Regions from separate parts of the Streptococcus hepaticus genome, predicted to be linked through region 2. Evidence: predicted binding sites of a transcription regulator. Region 2 holds the regulator's gene; each other region holds the start of a gene.
The links. The regulator CtsR, encoded in region 2, represses protease genes until heat stress. The targets are predictions, from matches to a motif close to TTGGTCAAAAAAGGTCAAANA.
Positions count from the first base shown of each region.

Region 1: ACHUFA_RS01425 (ATP-dependent Clp protease ATP-binding subunit) is a predicted target of CtsR. The motif match lies at 3,395-3,415, and genes of this name have one in related genera.
Region 3: ACHUFA_RS03395 (ATP-dependent Clp protease proteolytic subunit) is a predicted target of CtsR. The motif match lies at 4,553-4,573, and genes of this name have one in related genera.

Region 1 covers NZ_JBINIY010000001.1:257,074-263,209, reverse strand. The annotation lists gene brnQ (branched-chain amino acid transport system II carrier protein) at 76-1,455, shown strand; gene ACHUFA_RS01440 (amino acid ABC transporter ATP-binding protein) at 1,477-2,211, opposite strand; gene ACHUFA_RS01435 (amino acid ABC transporter permease) at 2,204-2,890, opposite strand; gene ACHUFA_RS01430 (DUF1797 family protein) at 3,009-3,239, opposite strand; gene ACHUFA_RS01425 (ATP-dependent Clp protease ATP-binding subunit) at 3,454-5,682, shown strand; gene ACHUFA_RS01420 (LacI family DNA-binding transcriptional regulator) at 5,717-6,136, opposite strand, start outside.
Region 2 covers NZ_JBINIY010000001.1:35,411-41,546, forward strand. The annotation lists gene tsf (translation elongation factor Ts) at 1-466, shown strand, start outside; gene ACHUFA_RS00170 (MFS transporter) at 541-1,683, shown strand; gene ACHUFA_RS00175 (DUF6568 family protein) at 1,710-2,069, opposite strand; gene ACHUFA_RS00180 (CtsR family transcriptional regulator) at 2,218-2,676, shown strand; gene ACHUFA_RS00185 (ATP-dependent Clp protease ATP-binding subunit) at 2,678-5,128, shown strand; gene ACHUFA_RS00190 (GNAT family N-acetyltransferase) at 5,130-5,642, shown strand; gene ACHUFA_RS00195 (AAA family ATPase) at 5,844-6,136, shown strand, end outside.
Region 3 covers NZ_JBINIY010000002.1:198,705-204,840, forward strand. The annotation lists gene ACHUFA_RS03370 (glycoside hydrolase family 13 protein) at 1-1,546, shown strand, start outside; gene upp (uracil phosphoribosyltransferase) at 1,622-2,251, shown strand; gene ACHUFA_RS03380 (DUF4097 family beta strand repeat-containing protein) at 2,304-3,341, opposite strand; gene ACHUFA_RS03385 (DUF1700 domain-containing protein) at 3,338-4,105, opposite strand; gene ACHUFA_RS03390 (PadR family transcriptional regulator) at 4,092-4,418, opposite strand; gene ACHUFA_RS03395 (ATP-dependent Clp protease proteolytic subunit) at 4,605-5,207, shown strand; gene ACHUFA_RS03400 (DUF2129 domain-containing protein) at 5,276-5,524, shown strand; gene ACHUFA_RS03405 (ABC transporter substrate-binding protein) at 5,637-6,136, shown strand, end outside.

The DNA of each region.
Region 1 (6,136 bases), 220 kb from region 2:
TCTATCCTTGCTCTTTTTTCACATATTCGGTATAATATCATGCGGATTATGATTCTATAGAAAAGGATGAAAGAGATGTACTCGAAACGAGTTTATTTTATTATTGGCTTTATGCTCTTTGCGCTCTTTTTTGGCGCAGCAAATTTGATTTATCCAGCTTATCTGGGGCTTTACGCTGGACAACATATTTGGACAGCTATTTTAGGTTTTTGTATTACAGGTGTTTCCTTGCCACTTTTAGGTGTCATGGCAGTCGCTTCGTCTGGTGTGGATGATTTGGAAAGTCTGGCGCAACCTATTTCAAAATGGTATGCCATTGTTTTTACAGCCATTCTCTCACTGGCAGTCGGTCCTTTTTTTGCAATTCCAAGAACTGGGGCAACGTCATTTGCCATCGGAATTGCGCCTGTACTCGGACATAGCTGGCCTGTCAAATTAGGCTACGCCTTGCTCTTTTTCGGTCTTGCCTACCTTCTGTCCGTTTATCCTGGCAAATTAGCAGAAAATATCGGAAAATACCTGACACCAAGTTTAATCTTGATCATCACCATCTTGATTGGTGCCTCCTTTCTTCATCCAGCTGGAAATTTGGGAAGGCCTTACAATGCTGGAAAATCTATCAACCTAGCCTTTGCTTCCCACCCTTTTATCGCAGGACTCATTCAAGGCTATGGGACAATGGATGCCTTGGCTTCTCTGATTTTTGCATCACTGGTTATCGAAGCCAATAAGATTTTTGGTATCACAAAAAGAAAAGAAATCACAAAAGTGACTCTGATTTCCGGTCTCATCGCGATTGGATTGCTAGCTTTTATTTATGTTTTCATCGGTCGCATCGGTGCCACTTCCCAATCCCTCTTCTTTATGAAGGTGGGACTCTTTACCTACAACGGTGATCCAGTCAATGGGGGACAAATTCTCAGCCATACTGCAAGATTTTTCTTAGGAAATATTGGCCAAGCCTGCTTGGGAGTTGCTATTTTCTTAGCTTGTCTCACAACTGCAACAGGATTAATCACTTCTAGTTCTTCTTACTTCCACAAAATTTTTCCTAGATTGTCACAAGTAAGATGGACACAAATTTTTACACTCCTATCAGCAAGTTTTTACTTTGGTGGTTTGGATGTCATCATCCGTTGGTCAACACCTGTTCTCTATCTTTTTTACCCCCTAACCATTACCTTGATTTTTCTGGTGCTAAGTCGAAAACTCTACCACAATCATCCTTTGGTTTATCGAACAACTATTTTCTTTACGCTCTTCCCAGCTCTCTATGACGCGACTGAAAGCCTAGCTGAGCTCACCTACCTCTTCCAAATGCCCCAGACACTTAGCCATTTCTTCCGTGACACTATTCCTTTCGGTGCCTACTCCTTGGGATGGATTTGCTTTAGCGTGACTGGCTACCTCATCGGGTTCATCGTATTACAATTTCAAACCAGCAAAAAAGGATAGCGCAAACTATCCTTTTTTTGATTACAAAACTTTCGATAAGAAATCCTTGGTCCGTTCTTCACGAGTGTGTTCAAAGACTTGCTCTGGTGTCCCTTCTTCGACAATGTAGCCACCGTCCATGAAGATAACACGGTCTGCCACTTCACGTGCAAAGCCCATTTCATGGGTTACAATCACCATAGTCATCCCTGACTTCGCCAAATCTTGCATAACAGCCAGTACTTCGCCAACCATCTCTGGGTCAAGCGCTGAAGTGGGCTCATCAAAAAGGAGAACATCTGGATCCATAGCCAGACCACGCGCGATAGCAATCCGTTGCTGCTGACCACCAGACAGACTCTGAGGGTAGGCGTCAGCCTTGTCTGGCAAGCCAACTGTTTCTAACAATTCACGCGCCTTAGCTTCTGCTTCAAACTTAGCAATCCCCTTTGTTTTGATAGGTGACAAAGTAATATTTTTCAAAACCGTCATGTTTGGAAAGAGGTTAAATTGTTGGAAAACCATGCCCATCTTTTCCCGCATTTTGAAAATATCATTGGATTTGTCCGTAATATCGACACCCTCAAAAGTAACCGTTCCCTTGGTAGGTACTTCCAGCAAATTCATGGTGCGTAAGAAAGTAGATTTACCAGAACCAGAAGGGCCAATAATCACGACCACTTCCCCCTGTTGAATGTCTAGGTCAATCCCTTTCAGAACTTCATTATCTCCATAATATTTGTGTAAATCTTTGATTGAAATAATGGCATCAGACATGTTGAGCTCCTTTGTTCAAAATTCTTTCAAATACTTGCATAATCAAGGTTAAAATACTTGTCATAATCAAGTAATAAAAGGCTGCAAAAATCAGTGGTGTCAATGGAATGTAAGAGGTTGACTGAACTGTCTGCGCACCATTCCACAACTCCATCACCCCGATAGTAGACAAGAGCGAACTGTCTTTGACAATGGTGATAAATTCATTTCCCAAAGCCGGTAAAATATTTTTCAGCGCCTGAGGCATGATAACGTAGCGCATAGCTTGCTTAGGACGAATACCTAGAGAGTAAGCAGCTTCTAACTGCCCCTTTGGCACCGCATTGATCCCTGCACGAACCGTCTCAGAAACATAAGCACCTGAGTTCATGGAAATGATGATAATCCCTGGCAACAAACGTGACAAATCAACGGATAAAATACCAAGTTTAAAAGAAGGCGCAGCAATGTGCATCATAGCAAATGCAATCATAATCTGTACCACCATTGGGGTTCCACGGAAAATCCAGATATAGATATTGCAAAACCAGACTAAAGGCTTGAACTTGCTTCGTTGACCAAATGCCAAGAGAATCCCCAATACGCTTCCAAAGAAGACAACACAGGCAGCAATAATGAGCGTAACAACTGCACCATAATTATAATAATCCAAATATTTTGGTAAAAACGAAAAATTCATTTCTTATCCTATCTTTTCTAAAATAAATATTACTATAACACAAGCAGAATAATTATTCAATTACTTTGATATAAATATTCATTTTCAAACATAAAAAAAAGCACCTGCGTGCTTCTTTTTAATACAACAACTCATAAATTTCCATGGCGATAAGGTCGATGCTGTCGAAGGTATAAGTTTCACGAGCAGCAACATCGCGCAAGGTAAATACAGAGCCATTTTCTTCGTCGTGACTGAAAGCAACCTCAGCAACCACAACGCCATCACGTTCAAAGTTACGTTTCAATGTGCCACCGTCAGTAGCCATTGCTTCCAATCGACTGATAATTCTCACCAAATGTGATTCCATGTCAATTCTCCTATTTCTTTATATACATGTATTCTACCATACTTTCCTTGAAAAGTCTTACAATATTCTTGAAAGTCTCGTTTTTTTACAGGAAAATTCTCTCTCAATCATAGCAGATTCTTGCATTTTAAGTAAATCTTGTTATAATAAAACTGTATTTGACCTTTATTGACTATTGATAAAATACACAAGTTTGAAAGAAAGAAGAATGCCTATGTTATGCCAAAATTGCCACATGAACGACGCAACCATTCATCTCTATACTAACCTTAACGGAAAACAACAGCAAGTGGATCTCTGCCACAATTGTTACCAGATTATGAAGACAGATCCAAACAATGCCATTTTGAAAGGACTGGGAGATTTCCATAATCCAAATGATATGGATCCTTTCAGCGAGTTTTTTAATAATATTGGAGGCATTACAGGACGTACGCCAGCCGGAAATCCAAATTACGGGAAAACACCACCAACCCAAGCAGGACAAAACAGAGGCGGTAATATTCCACCTCAAAGACCGCAGGAACCTCAGCAGCCTAATGGTCTTCTGGAAGAATTTGGGATTAACGTGACCGATATTGCTCGCCGTGGAGACATTGACCCTGTCATCGGCCGTGACGAAGAAATCACACGCGTGATTGAAATCCTCAACCGTCGCACCAAAAACAATCCTGTCCTCATCGGAGAACCTGGTGTCGGTAAAACAGCCGTTGTCGAAGGACTAGCTCAAAAAATTGTTGACGGCGCTGTTCCACAAAAACTACAAGGTAAGGAAGTCATCCGCCTTGATGTGGTCAGCCTGGTGCAAGGAACCGGTATCCGTGGACAATTTGAAGAGCGGATGCAAAAGCTCATGGAAGAAATTCGCAATCGTCGTGAAGTCATTCTCTTCATTGACGAAATCCATGAAATCGTAGGGGCCGGCTCTGCTGGTGATGGAAATATGGACGCTGGAAATATTCTCAAACCAGCCCTTGCCCGTGGCGAACTCCAATTGGTCGGCGCAACCACTCTCAACGAATACCGCATTATCGAAAAAGATGCAGCTCTTGAACGCCGCATGCAACCAGTCAAGGTGGAGGAACCAAGTGTGGACGAGACCATCACCATTCTAAAAGGCTTGCAAAACAAATACCAAGACTACCACCATGTTCGCTATACTGATGAGGCGATTGAAGCGGCTGCAGTTCTTTCCAACCGCTATATCCAAGATCGCTTCCTGCCTGATAAGGCCATTGACTTGCTAGATGAATCTGGGTCAAAAATGAATCTGACTCTCAACTTCGTTGATCCAAAAGAAATTGACAAACGCTTGATTGATGCTGAAAATCGCAAAGCGCAAGCAACTCAAGATGAAGATTTTGAAAAGGCTGCCTACTACCGTGACCAAATTGCCAAATACAAGGAAATGCAGAAAACCAGCCTTAGTGAAGAGGATATTCCTCTGATTACTGAAAAAGAAATCGAAGCCATTATCGAGCAGAAAACCAATATTCCTGTTGGTGATTTGAAGGAAAAAGAACAAACTCAACTCATCCATCTAGCAAGTGACCTCAAGGCTCATGTCATCGGTCAAGATGAGGCTGTAGATAAGATTGCCAAAGCCATTCGTCGCAACCGTGTCGGACTTGGAAGTCCAAATCGTCCTATCGGTAGCTTCCTCTTTGTCGGTCCAACTGGTGTCGGTAAAACAGAACTTTCTAAGCAGTTAGCAATCGAGCTCTTTGGCTCAGCTGATAGTATGATTCGATTCGACATGTCCGAATACATGGAAAAACACGCTGTCGCCAAGCTGGTTGGTGCGCCTCCAGGTTATGTCGGCTATGAAGAAGCTGGGCAATTGACTGAAAAAGTTCGCCGTAATCCTTATTCTCTCATCTTGCTTGACGAGGTTGAAAAGGCACATCCAGATGTCATGCACATGTTCTTACAAGTCCTTGATGATGGTCGATTGACAGATGGTCAAGGTCGAACAGTCAGCTTCAAAGATACCATTATCATCATGACCTCAAATGCAGGTACTGGTAAGGTTGAGGCTTCCGTTGGTTTTGGTGCTGCACTGGAAAATCGTAGCCAGTCTGTCTTAGGACAACTTGGCAACTTCTTCAGTCCTGAATTTATGAACCGTTTTGACGGTATCATTGAATTCCAAGCCCTTAGCAAAGCTAACCTTCTTAAGATTGTCAGCCTCATGCTTGATGATGTCAATAAACGCTTGTCAAGCAACGGTATCAGCCTTCATGTCACCGATAAGGTCAAGGAAAAATTAGTTGACTTGGGCTATGATCCAAAAATGGGTGCCCGTCCATTGCGTCGTACCATTCAAGACCAAATCGAAGACGCCATTACAGATTTCTACTTGGAAAATCCAAACGAGAAAAATCTACGTGCCGTCATGACATCAAGCGGTAATATCCAAATCAAAGCTGCTACAAAAGCATAGAAAAAACAGACCGCGGTCTGTTTTTTCTATTTCTTTAATAAGTTGAGTCTTTCCATTCCACATGACAATCGAAAATTTGTTGATTTTCCACCTGAGCATGTCCTTCAATTTCATCAATTAAAATGCGCGCTGCTTCTTGGCCTTCTTCAAAAGCTGGTTGCACAATAGTAGAAACTGTTGGAGAAGAAAAATCTGTCCACTCTAAATTGTCAAAGCCGATAAGTCCTACTCGTGGCATATCTAGTTTCAAGTGCTTCATAGCTGACAAAACGGTTGGTAAGGCCCAGCAATTTGGCGCGAATACCAAGGTCTTCTGATCCGCTGGAACCGTCTCTGCTAAAAATTGCTGAATATCTTTTTCCATATCTGGGCCATTATCAATGACCAAACTATCGTAATCGTGACCACTTTCTGTCAAAGCATCCACAAAACCCGAGGCCCGTTCAATTCGCGT
Region 2 (6,136 bases):
TTCATACACTGAATTGGACCCACAATTCGTTAAAGATGAATTGGCTCAATTGAACCACGTTATTGACCAAGATAACGAAAGCCGTGCAATGGTTGGTAAACCAGCTCTTCCACACTTGCAATATGGTTCAAAAGCTCAATTGACTGAAGAAGTTGTTGCTGCTGCAGAAGAAGCTATCAAGGCTGAATTGGCTGCTGAAGGCAAACCAGAAAAAATCTGGGACAAAATCCTTCCAGGTAAAATGGACCGCTTCATGCTTGACAACACGAAAGTTGACCAAGCTTACACACTTCTTGCTCAAGTTTACATCATGGACGACAGCAAAACAGTTGAAGCTTACCTTGAATCAGTAAACGCTAAAGCCGTAACATTTGCTCGTTTCGAAGTTGGTGACGGTATCGAAAAAGCTTCAAACGACTTTGAAGCGGAAGTTGCAGCTACAATGGCAGCAGCTCTTGGTAAATAATAAGATTTACAACAGATGATGGAGGCTGGCGCAGGTCGTCAGCCTTTTCTGTTGTTTTATTATGTTGAGGAATTATGAAAAAACAAAATTATTTGAGTGCAGCTCTGCTCTCTATCTCTTTCTTTTTAATGTCCCACTTGGCTATTGCGCCCGCTATTCCAAAGTTATATGACTTTTATCATGCAGCAAATCCGAAACTGACCTTGACTTCTGTTGAAACCTTGGTAACCATTCCTGCCATGACCATTACAATCGTTGTTATCTTAAGTAATGTGATTGTGACCAAGCTAGGGAAAAAACGGACTGTTGAGCTTGGATTGGTCTTGATTTTGTTGTCAGGTTTGCTTTCTTTTGCTAGCCAACAATTTCAACTTGTTTTACTAAGCCGTCTTTTACTTGGAGTGGGAATCGGTCTTTACAATTCTCTTTCTATCAGCTTGATTAGTGATTATTTTGATGGCGAAAAGCGTGCGGGGATGATTGGATTGCGGACTGCTGTGTTGAACATCGGTAAAACAGTGACGACTTTCTTGGTTGGTTTTGCTATGTTGTTAGGAGTTCGTTATATCTTCCTTGTCTATCTTTTGGCTCTGCCAGTTCTCCTTGTTTTCCACAAACTTGTGGATGAAATTCCAAATTCAGAAGAAACTGTAGAAAAATCTCTTGTTTTTGACAAAGGTGTTGTCCTTTGGATGTTGATAACTTTCTTGATTGGGATTGCCTATATTGGTGCAACTGTTAAAATTCCGAGTCTGATGGTGACTCGTTATGGTTATAGTGGCTTGGCTTCTAGTCAAATGTTAACCTTATTGGCTTTTTCAGGGATTGTTTTGGGAATTTTCTTTGGGAAATTAGCCAAAATCTTGCAAGAAAATACCTTACCAACAATGTTGGGGATGATAGGATTGGGAAATCTCATGTTTGCTTTGGGTAATCATCAAGTGCTCTTTTATATTGGAGCAATTTTGATTGGAGCTAGTTTTGTTGGTGGCATGTCTTCAGTTTTCAATGCTATTGCCAAGCAGTATCAGCTCAAACAGATTAACTTCGTAACCAGTATGGCCATTACAGCCGGAAATATTGGGGTTATTTTGACGCCACTTATTTTAACGAAACTGTTAGCTGCTCTTTCCTTAGATGTTTTTGTCTTGCCATTCTACCTGACTGCGGGAATGATGGTTCTGGCTTTGGTTGTTTATCGTTTTGCGAAAAAATAAAGAAATCCGAGAGTTTTCTCGGATTTTTAATATGAGATGAATTCACGGATTTGGTCGGCTGTCATACTGGAATCGCAATGAACGCGGACACCGTCTGTTGCTGCGTAGAGAAGACCAGGGACGGTAACAACCTGGTATTGATTGCGGAGCTCAGCTATTTCCAGTGGAGAATAATCAGGATGTTGGCTATGAAGAAAGTAAACTTCTTGCTTTTCTTCTTTGAAAAATTCTAACAAGGTTTGGCAGAATCGTCTACAGAATGAACAGGATTCGCGGCCTATAAAAAGCAGTCCTCCCTCTTTTTTGAGGAGTAATTCTTGTGCTTCTGAGGGGGTAACAGCAGTAAAGTGTTGAACGGCTTCTAAAAATTCTTGTGGACTAAACATGATTTCTCCTTCTCCTTTTTCTTAGTATAGTAAAATCGTTAAGAAGTTTCAAGTAAGAGGGAATGAAAGTGGTCTTTGCTTTCCAAATGGCTTCATTTTCGATATAATAAAAGAATAGTCAAAGTTAGTCAGTGTGGAAAGGAATGAGTTGGTCGTGAAAAATACATCGGATTATATTGAAGAACACATCAAGGCCATTTTGGAGACAGCTAGTGTGGCAGAGCTCAAGCGGAGCGAATTGGCCAGTCGATTTGAGGTAGTGCCTAGCCAGATTAATTATGTCATTAAAACACGGTTTACAGCCAGCCGTGGCTACATTGTGGAGAGTAAGCGTGGTGGCGGAGGCTACATTCGCATTGGACGAGTAACGTTTTCAGACAAGCATGACTTGATTCGTGATTTGCAGAAAAATATGGGCATTAGTCTGTCTTGGCCAGTCTTTCAAGATTTGATGCAGCTCTTGTTTGATGAGGACTTGATTACAGAAAGAGAGGGCAATTTGTTTTTAGCTACAGCTAGAAATGAAGTGCTAGGTGAAGAGGCTTCCTTTATTCGCGCTCGGATGATGCGTGAGATTTTGAGTAAGATTGACAGGAAAGAGGATTAGAATGAAGTATTCGATTGGAGTGGAGCGTGCTTTAGAGGATGCTCAGATTATTGCTCACCGTTATGGTAGTGAGTTTATTGAAACCTGGCATTTTTTGTTGGCTTTTGTGGTCAATCAAGATACGATTGCTGGGACTGTTTTGGCAGAGTATCCAGTGGATGCGTCTGACTATGAAGAGGTGGTTTATCTAGTAACTGATCGTCTCTATCAGGAGCAAGTTTCGCTAACAAATCTGTTACCACAGTCTAAAAAGGCTAAAGAAACTATGGAATTAGCTGAAAAAATTGCAGAAGTTGTTAAGGCGAGTCAGTTGGGGACGGAGCATTTGTTCCTTGCCATGCTCTTAGATAAGCGTTCGACAGCGGTATTGATTTTAGACAGAGTTGGTTTTCATTTGGAGGATTCAGATGATAAGATTCGCTTGGTTGATTTGCGAAAAAATTTGGAAATCAAGGCTGGTTTTAGCAAGGAAGATTTGAAGGCTATTCGTCTTATTCTTCGAGGGACCCCAAGCCCTCAAACAGCAGCAACAGGGATGATGGGCATGCCACAGTCACAAAGTGGTGGTTTGGAAGACTATAGTCGTGATTTGACAGCATTAGCCAAAGAAGGCAAAATGGAACCTGTTATTGGTCGGGATCAAGAAATTTCCCGTATGATCCAAATTTTATCACGAAAGACTAAGAACAATCCTGTCTTAGTTGGGGAAGCAGGTGTCGGAAAAACAGCCTTGGCACTGGGCTTGGCGCAACGTGTTGCAAATGGTGAAGTGCCTGCTAGTCTAGCTGGTATGCGCGTCTTCGAATTAGAGCTCATGTCAGTTGTGGCAGGGACTCGTTTCCGCGGAGACTTTGAAGAACGGATGAACAATATCATTAATGATATTGAAGAAGATGGTAAGGTTATTCTTTTTATTGATGAGCTTCACACTATTATGGGGTCAGGTTCAGGGATTGACTCAACCCTAGATGCAGCCAATATCTTGAAACCAGCCCTTTCTCGTGGGACACTCCATATGGTAGGGGCGACAACGCAGGATGAGTACCAAAAGCATATTGAAAAGGATGCAGCTCTTTCTCGTCGTTTTGCCAAGATAACGGTTGAGGAGCCAAGTGTAGAGGATAGTATTGCTATTTTACGTGGTCTGAAACAATCTTACGAGGTTCATCATCAGGTAGAAATTACAGATGAGGCCATTGTGACGGCTGCAAAATTTGCTAAACGCTATTTGACAGGAAAAAATTTGCCAGACTCAGCTATTGATTTGCTGGATGAAGCTAGCGCTACAGTTCAAAATAGTCGGACTGCAGTGGTTCAAGATTCGCATATCTCTGCTGCTGATCAGGCCCTCTTAGCTGGGAAATATAAGACGGTTGCCAGTCTTTTAGTCAAGGAAATGGATGCTGCAGCGCAAGCCACCAGCTATGAGCTCAAAGTGACCGAAGACCGTGTTCTGGAAACACTTAGTCGCTTGTCAGGGATTCCTGTGACGAAGTTAAGCAAGACTGATGCTAAGAAATACCTCAATCTAGAAAATGAATTGCACAAGCGCGTGATTGGTCAAGACCAAGCGATTTCCGCCATTAGCCGTGCTATTCGTCGAAATCAATCAGGTATTCGTACAGGGAAACGTCCCATCGGTTCCTTCATGTTCTTGGGACCAACTGGCGTCGGTAAGACAGAGTTAGCCAAGGCGCTGGCAGAAGTGCTCTTTGATGATGAATCAGCTCTTATTCGTTTTGACATGTCTGAGTATATGGAAAAATTTGCGGCTTCTCGCTTAAATGGAGCGCCTCCTGGTTATGTTGGTTATGAAGAAGGTGGCGAATTAACTGAAAAAGTTCGCAATAAGCCTTACTCTGTTCTTCTTTTTGATGAGGTGGAAAAAGCTCATCCTGATATTTTCAATGTCCTCTTGCAGGTCTTGGATGATGGTGTTTTGACGGACAATAAGGGATGCAAAGTTGATTTTTCAAATACTATTATTATCATGACGTCTAATCTAGGTGCAACAGCCTTGCGAGATGATAAAACAGTTGGTTTTGGTGCAGCAGACTTGTCTCATAATCAGGCTCATGTGGAAAAACGGATTTTTGAAGAGTTGAAAAAAGCTTATCGCCCAGAATTTATCAACCGTATTGATGAAAAGGTTGTTTTCCACAGCTTGTCAGACAAGGATATGGAAGAAGTAGTTAAGGTCATGGTTAAACCGCTTTACGCTGTGATTGCTGAAAAAGGTATTGACTTGAAGTTCCAACCATCTGCTTTGAAACTCTTGGCCAAAGAAGGCTACGACCCAGAGATGGGAGCTCGCCCATTGCGCCGACTTATCCAGACCAAGGTAGAAGACCAGCTGGCAGAAATGCTCTTGCGTGAAGAAGTTAAGGCAGGTCAGACTTTGAAAATCGGTGTGAAAGCTGGTCATCTTAAGTTTGACATTGTGGAGAACTAGTATGTTAGAAATTGTCAAAATCGGTGTCGAGCAGGTTGAGGAGTTGCAGGATATTTGCCGAGAAACCTACTACGATACCTTTGGTGCCGTCAATCGTGAAGAGGATATTCAAGAATACATGTCGCAAGCTTACGCGATTGATGTGTTACAAAGTGAGTTAAAGGATGCGGAGTCAGCTGTTTATTTTCTCAAGGATGCGGAGGGAATTGCTGGCTATCTCAAGCTAAATATTGGTTCTGCCCAGACGGAGCAAGTGGCGGCTAACAGTATGGAAATTCAGCGGATTTATGTTCGTTCCAGCAGAAAACACCGTGGCTACGGAACTCAGCTCATGAATTTTTCCTTAGAGAAAGCACGTGAGAAAAGTTGCTCTGCTATTTGGTTGGGTGTTTGGGAGCACAATCATGCTGCTCTTGCCTTTTATGACCGTCATGGTTTCCGCCGCGTTGGAGAGCACTATTTTCAAATGGGAGATACCATTGACACGGATTATATTTACTTGAAAGATTTATAGAGAAGGTTTGGACGAAAGTCCAGCCTTTTCATATCAATTAATTGGCAAAGAAAGGGTATTTCTGTACAATAGGGGGAGTAATACTCTTCGAAACTCAAAATTTCTATCTATTACTAGTTTGCTGTACTTAGATGCTAGCAGCAGTTTGTTTGTCTTGGTAATTTTTAGGTTTTATTGAGTATAAGATTAAAAAGGATTATTATGAAAAAACAAGTTGCCGTAATTTTTGGGACCTTTGCTCCCATGCACAAGGGTCATATTGACCTGATTCAGCGAGCTAAGCGTGAGTGCAGTCGTGCCATTGTCATTGTTTCTGGTTATGAAAATGACCGTGGACATAAGATTGGTTTAGGTTTACAGAAACGGTTTCGTTATATTCGCGAGACCTTTAATGATGAGTCTTTAGTAACTGTTCTGAAGCTGGATGAGACGGGAATGCCTCCCTATCCAGAAGGTTGGACTCCTTGGCTTAATGCCTTGATAGAATTGGCGGA
Region 3 (6,136 bases), on a different contig from region 2:
TTTCCAAGATTCAAATGGAGACGGTGTCGGTGACCTTAAAGGGATTACCCAACGCTTGCCTTACTTGGCAAAACTAGGGATTAATGCTATCTGGCTCAGCCCTGTTTACCAGTCACCTATGGATGACAATGGCTATGATATCAGTGATTACCAAGCCATTGCACCTGAATTCGGAACTATGGCAGATATGGAAGAATTGATTACTGAAGGACACAAATATGGCATTAAAATGGTCATGGATTTGGTCCTCAATCATACTTCCGATGAACATTTCTGGTTCCAAGAAGCCCTCAAAGGACCTGAAAATCCTTACCATGATTATTATGTATGGGCAGATCAGCCGAACAGCCTCAAGTCTAGCTTCTCAGGATCTGCCTGGGAATATGTCCCTCATCTCAATAAGTATTATCTTCACCTCTTCTCCAAGAAACAACCTGATTTGAACTGGAAAAATTCAGCGGTGAAAGAAGAGATTTATAAGATGATCAATTTCTGGTTGGACAAGGGAGTCGGTGGCTTCCGCTTGGATGTGATTGACTTGATTGGGAAAGAGCCTGAGAGAGAAATCACAGCTGACGGACCAACTCTTCATTCTCTGATCAAGGAACTCAACCAGCATACCTTCGGCTCACACGATGTGGTAACAGTTGGTGAAACTTGGTCTGCTAATCTTGACAATGCCCCTCTTTATTCCAATCCAGATGGAAGCGAGTTTTCAATGGTCTTCCAGTTTGAACACGTTCTTTTGGACCAGCAAGCAGGTAAAGAGAAGTGGGACTTGGCACCGCTCAATCCAGCTGACCTTCACAAAGTCATGACCAAATGGCAGACTGGTTTGGTTGGTAAAGGGTGGAATTCTCTCTTCTGGAATAACCATGACCTCCCACGTGCCATTTCTCGATTTGCCAGCGATAGTCCAGAATTCCGCGAAATCAGTGGTAAAATGCTGGCTATCTACCTTCACTTCATGTCTGGTACACCTTACATTTACCAAGGGGAAGAAATCGGTATGGTTAACACACCGATTACAGATATTTCTGAGGCAGATGATATTGAAAGCCGTCGCATGTATGCAGAGCGTCTTGAAGAAGGATACACAAAAGACGACATTATCTACTCTATTAATGTCAAAGGTCGTGACAATGCTCGCCGTCCGATGGCTTGGTCAAGTGAAGACAATGGTGGTTTCACAACTGGCAAACCATGGTTGAGTTTGAATGAGAATTACAGCTGGCTCAATGTGGATGCAGCCTTAGCAGATGAAAATTCCATCTTCTATACTTATCAAAAATTGGTAGCCCTTCGTGGTCAGTATCCAGTTATGGCGGAAGGTCAGTATGAGGCATTGGAAACAGGAAATGACCTGGTATTAGCCTATCGAAAATTTGATGAGCAAGATGAATTTATAGTCGTCGTTAACTTCAGCGACCAAGAACAGACCTATACCCCTGTAGCAGAAGCACCAGTCTTCATGTACAATTACCCTACAGCAGAAGAGAAACAAGATTCTCTTCGCCCTTACGAAGCCCTTGTTTTCAAAAAATAAAAGACTTGTCATTTTTGGCAAGCTTTTTTTGAGGATTTTTGGTAAAATAGAAAAAACACCAAAAGGAGTCTTATCATGGGAAAATTCCAAGTCATCTCACATCCGCTTATTCAACATAAATTGTCAATCCTGCGTCGCAAGGATACGTCTACAAAAGATTTCCGCGAATTGGTTGATGAAATTGCTATGTTGATGGGTTATGAAGTTTTGCGTGACTTGCCACTGGAAGACGTGGAAATTGAAACACCAATTACGACAACGGTTCAAAAACAAATTGCTGGTAAAAAATTAGCGATTGTACCAATTCTTCGTGCAGGTATCGGGATGGTTGATGGTCTCTTGAGCTTGGTACCAGCTGCCAAGGTTGGTCACATCGGTATGTATCGTGATGAAACAACATTGCAACCTGTTGAGTACTTGGTAAAATTACCAGAAGATATTGACCGCCGTCACATCTTTGTTGTTGATCCAATGCTTGCAACTGGTGGTTCAGCTATTTTGGCCATTGAGTCATTGAAAAAACGTGGTGCTTCAAACATCAAATTTGTTGCTCTTGTAGCAGCACCAGAGGGTGTTAAGGCTCTTCAAGAAGCACATCCAGATATCGACATCTATACAGCAGCGCTTGATGAAAAACTCAATGAGCATGGCTACATCGTCCCAGGTTTGGGTGACGCTGGTGACCGTTTGTTTGGTACAAAATAAATTATTAAAAAGGCAAGGAAAATGTTCCTGCCTTTTTTAGTGTCTTCTAATCTTACTGCGGTGTTCGCAAGTTAATGGTTGCATTAGTGGTGTTGATGGTTAGTTTATTTTTGCTATTTGCTACCTGTGTAGTCAGCTTGACCTCCGTATCTGTAGCAGTAATAGGGAGGTTCGCATACTTGTCTCTTATGAAAATACCCATGTTTTCGACTTGGTTTTGGAAATCCCTGCTGTCTTCGTAGTCTGGATTTTCTTCCCCTTCATAGGTATAGCCGAATTCTTTGGCAAAGGCTGCTTTATCAATCTTATTACTGATATTGAGGGAGAGCTCTGCAAGATTTTTATCCGTCAGGTCAAGATTGGTCAGGGTTAGAGATTCCGAAATAGGCTTGAAGGTATTTTCACCTAAAAGTGTCACTTGCTGCGCGTCTAATTGGTGATAGTCTGAAATAGTCACGTTTTCTAAAGTAGAGTTGGAAATATAGTTGGGTGAAGACGGTGAAGAGATAGTCAGATTCTTCAGTTTGGACTGTTGGATATTGAGACTATAGCCATTGATGTTTCCTCCTGCGATTTCGCTGTTCATAAGATTGATATTGCCATCAAAGTCAATGGTCTCAATCTTGCTATTTTCTATCGTTATTGAATTCCCATTAAACCCTTTCAATTTTTTGAGAGATTTATTTTTAGGGATTTGGATGGTGATGATTTGACTATTTAGATTTCTTTCTGCAAGAACTTCGCCAAAGACTTGTAAGAAGCCTTTTATTCTAATCTGACTGCTTCGGATGGACAAGCTCAGATTATCTTTGTCTTTGTTTAACCGAATAGAAGAGTGAAGGTTGTTGGGGGAATTGTAGTAGGAGACATGGTAACGATTGTCTGGTGATTCTTGGATAAGGACACTTTGCGGAAGATATTCAAAGGTTAAGCTACTTAAGTTAGCATAGGATTTGTGAATTTCTTGCGGTTGGCTGATGTTTTCTAACTTTTCGAGTCCGCCTGAGAAAAAGCCAATTCCTGCTAGAACCAAGCCCAAAATCACACTGGCGAAACCGACAATAATACTAATAGTTAATTTCTTTTTCATGCTCGTTTACCTCTTTTCAAAATCCAGTGGAAACAGAATTTGACAAACTGCCAAGCCCAATAGGCGAAAAAGCCAGTCAGCAAGTAGAGAAGGACGGCGCCGCCAAAAAGACAGAGTCCAATTCCCAATCCCATAAGGAAAACATGTCCACCTTGAGTAAGTAGCGTGAAGGCTTCCCAGATAAAATAGAAACTCGCAATGAAAGCAGCAAGCCCAGATATAACTCCGGCAAGAAGAAAACCGATTATTAAGAGGATAAGAAATAGCAAACCTCCAATTAAGAAAAAGAGAGCAGGAATGGCAATCGGTAGAGAAATGATGGCGAGGGTTGACAGCCAAACGGTCTTTTTAGTTTCGCGGATTTCTTGCCAGTTTTTTCCAATATAGAAGGCAAAGGCAGCGAAGCAAGATAGTAGGAAGAAAGTTAGGACTCCGAGTAAGGAATGAAAGACGAACACTAGGAAAAATGAGAATAAGAGGCAAATACCGATACCGATCAGTGTATAGAGATGCCGCTTCCCTAAGGCAACTTTCTCAGCAGCAACCTCATCATCCTCTCCCTGAATGTGACGGTCAAGGATGTTGTTAATGAGTTCGCTGGCTGCTTCTTTTGGAGTACCTAATTCTTCCATAATTCTCTCTTCCTGATCTGGACCGGCTTCGTCAAAGTATTCGTGAAAGAAAGTGAGGGCCTCTTGAAATTCTTTATGTGGTAATTTTTTCAGATGTTTTTCCAATTGGGCCAAGTATTCAGTTTTTGTCATGGCGGATGCTCCCTTCTATAATGCCGTTAATGGTACTTGTATAAGTATCCCAATCATCTTTGAGTCGGACTAGTTCCTCATGACCTAATTGGGTTAAGCTGTAGTATTTTCTCATCCTTCCTTGGTATTCTCGCGAATAGGTGGCTAATAAATCGCCTTGCTCTAAGCGTTTGAGAATGGGATAGAGAGCGGACTCTTTGATATTAGAAACTAATTTGATCGTTTGGCAAATCTCGTATCCGTAAGAGTCACTGGACTCTAATATGCTCATAATGAGAAATTCTGTCAGCGCTGCTGGAACAGGAAAATGCATCTGTCTCCCTCCTTTGTTATATATTTTTTGGATATATGTTTTTATGGTTTATATATCGAAATTTGTTATATATAAATTATAACCCTATAAATGACCACTGTCAAGAAATTATATAAAAGAGAGAATGAACTTTTTATTTGACCTTTCTTGACCAAAAAATTATAATAAAACTATTGAAATAGAGAAATGGAGAAATGTATGATTCCAGTAGTTATCGAACAAACTAGTCGTGGGGAACGTTCTTACGATATTTATTCTCGTTTATTAAAAGACCGTATTATCATGTTGACAGGTCCTGTTGAGGACAATATGGCAAACTCTGTCATTGCCCAGCTCTTATTCTTGGATGCCCAAGACCCAACCAAAGACATCTATCTTTATGTCAATACACCTGGCGGTTCTGTATCAGCAGGTCTTGCCATTGTGGACACCATGAATTTCATCAAGGCTGATGTGCAAACAATTGTCATGGGGATGGCAGCTTCAATGGGAACAATCATTGCTTCATCTGGTGCTAAAGGTAAACGTTTCATGTTGCCAAATGCTGAATACATGATTCACCAACCAATGGGGGGTACTGGTGGCGGTACGCAGCAAACAGATATGGCGATTGCAGCAGAACACCTCTTGAAAACACGTAACAATTTGGAGCAAATCTTGGCAGAAAACTCTGGTAAAACTGTTAAGCAAATCCACAAAGACGCAGAACGCGATTACTGGATGAGTGCTGAAGAAACATTGGCTTACGGCTTCATTGACAAAATCATGAAAAATACGGAACTAAAATAAGCAGTGAAAAAAAGAGAAGTTGAAGCCGACTTCTCTTTTGTGTTATAATGAAAAGAAAGGAGAAGAGCATGTTTGAGAGAGAAGAACGTTTGAGTTTAGCCGTTTATTTGCACTATAATCGTGATGCGCGTAAATTGAACCAGTACGGAGATTTGACCTATCATTCACGTCGTCTGCGTTATGCTATTTTATATGTCCGTCAAGAACAGGCAGAAGAAATCATGGCTAGTTTGAAAAAAGAGAAGTTTGTTAAGAAGGTTGTTCCATCTTATTTCAAGGAAATTGACAAGGATTTTGTGGGTTCTTTATATCGATAAAAAAGGAAAAGGTTTTCAAGAAATTCTTTTTCTTTTTTTGTTGACAATTTTCTGATAATTCAGTATATTAGTTACATCATTAAATTTATAAGGAAAGTTTAGGAAAAATCTTATGAAAAAAAGTAAATTTGCTGTGGCTCTTGTGAGTCTTGCCTCGGCTGCCATGCTTGTAGCTTGTTCAAGTGTTTCGAGCACGGGTGGTGCAGGTGCGAACGCAACTGGTACAAAAATTGGTGACACAGTTAAAGTAGGACTTAACTTAGAATTGTCAGGTGCAGTTTCTTCTTATGGTCAAACAGAAGCAAATGGTGCGAAATTGGCTGCTAAAGAAATCAATGCCAATGGTGGTGTAGATGGTAAAAAACTTGAAATTGTCTCAAAAGACAACAAGTCTGAAACAGCAGAAGCAGCAACAGTTGCAACCAGCTTGGCTAGTGAAGGTGTCAATGTCATCGTAGGTCCTGCGACTTCAGGTGCGTCAGGTGCTTCAACTTCAAGCGTTACAAAAGCAGCTGTTCCAATGATCACACCTTCAGGTACACAAACAGACTTGGTCGTAGATAGCAAAGGAAATACACAAGAGTACTTCTTCCGTACAACCTTTACAGACGG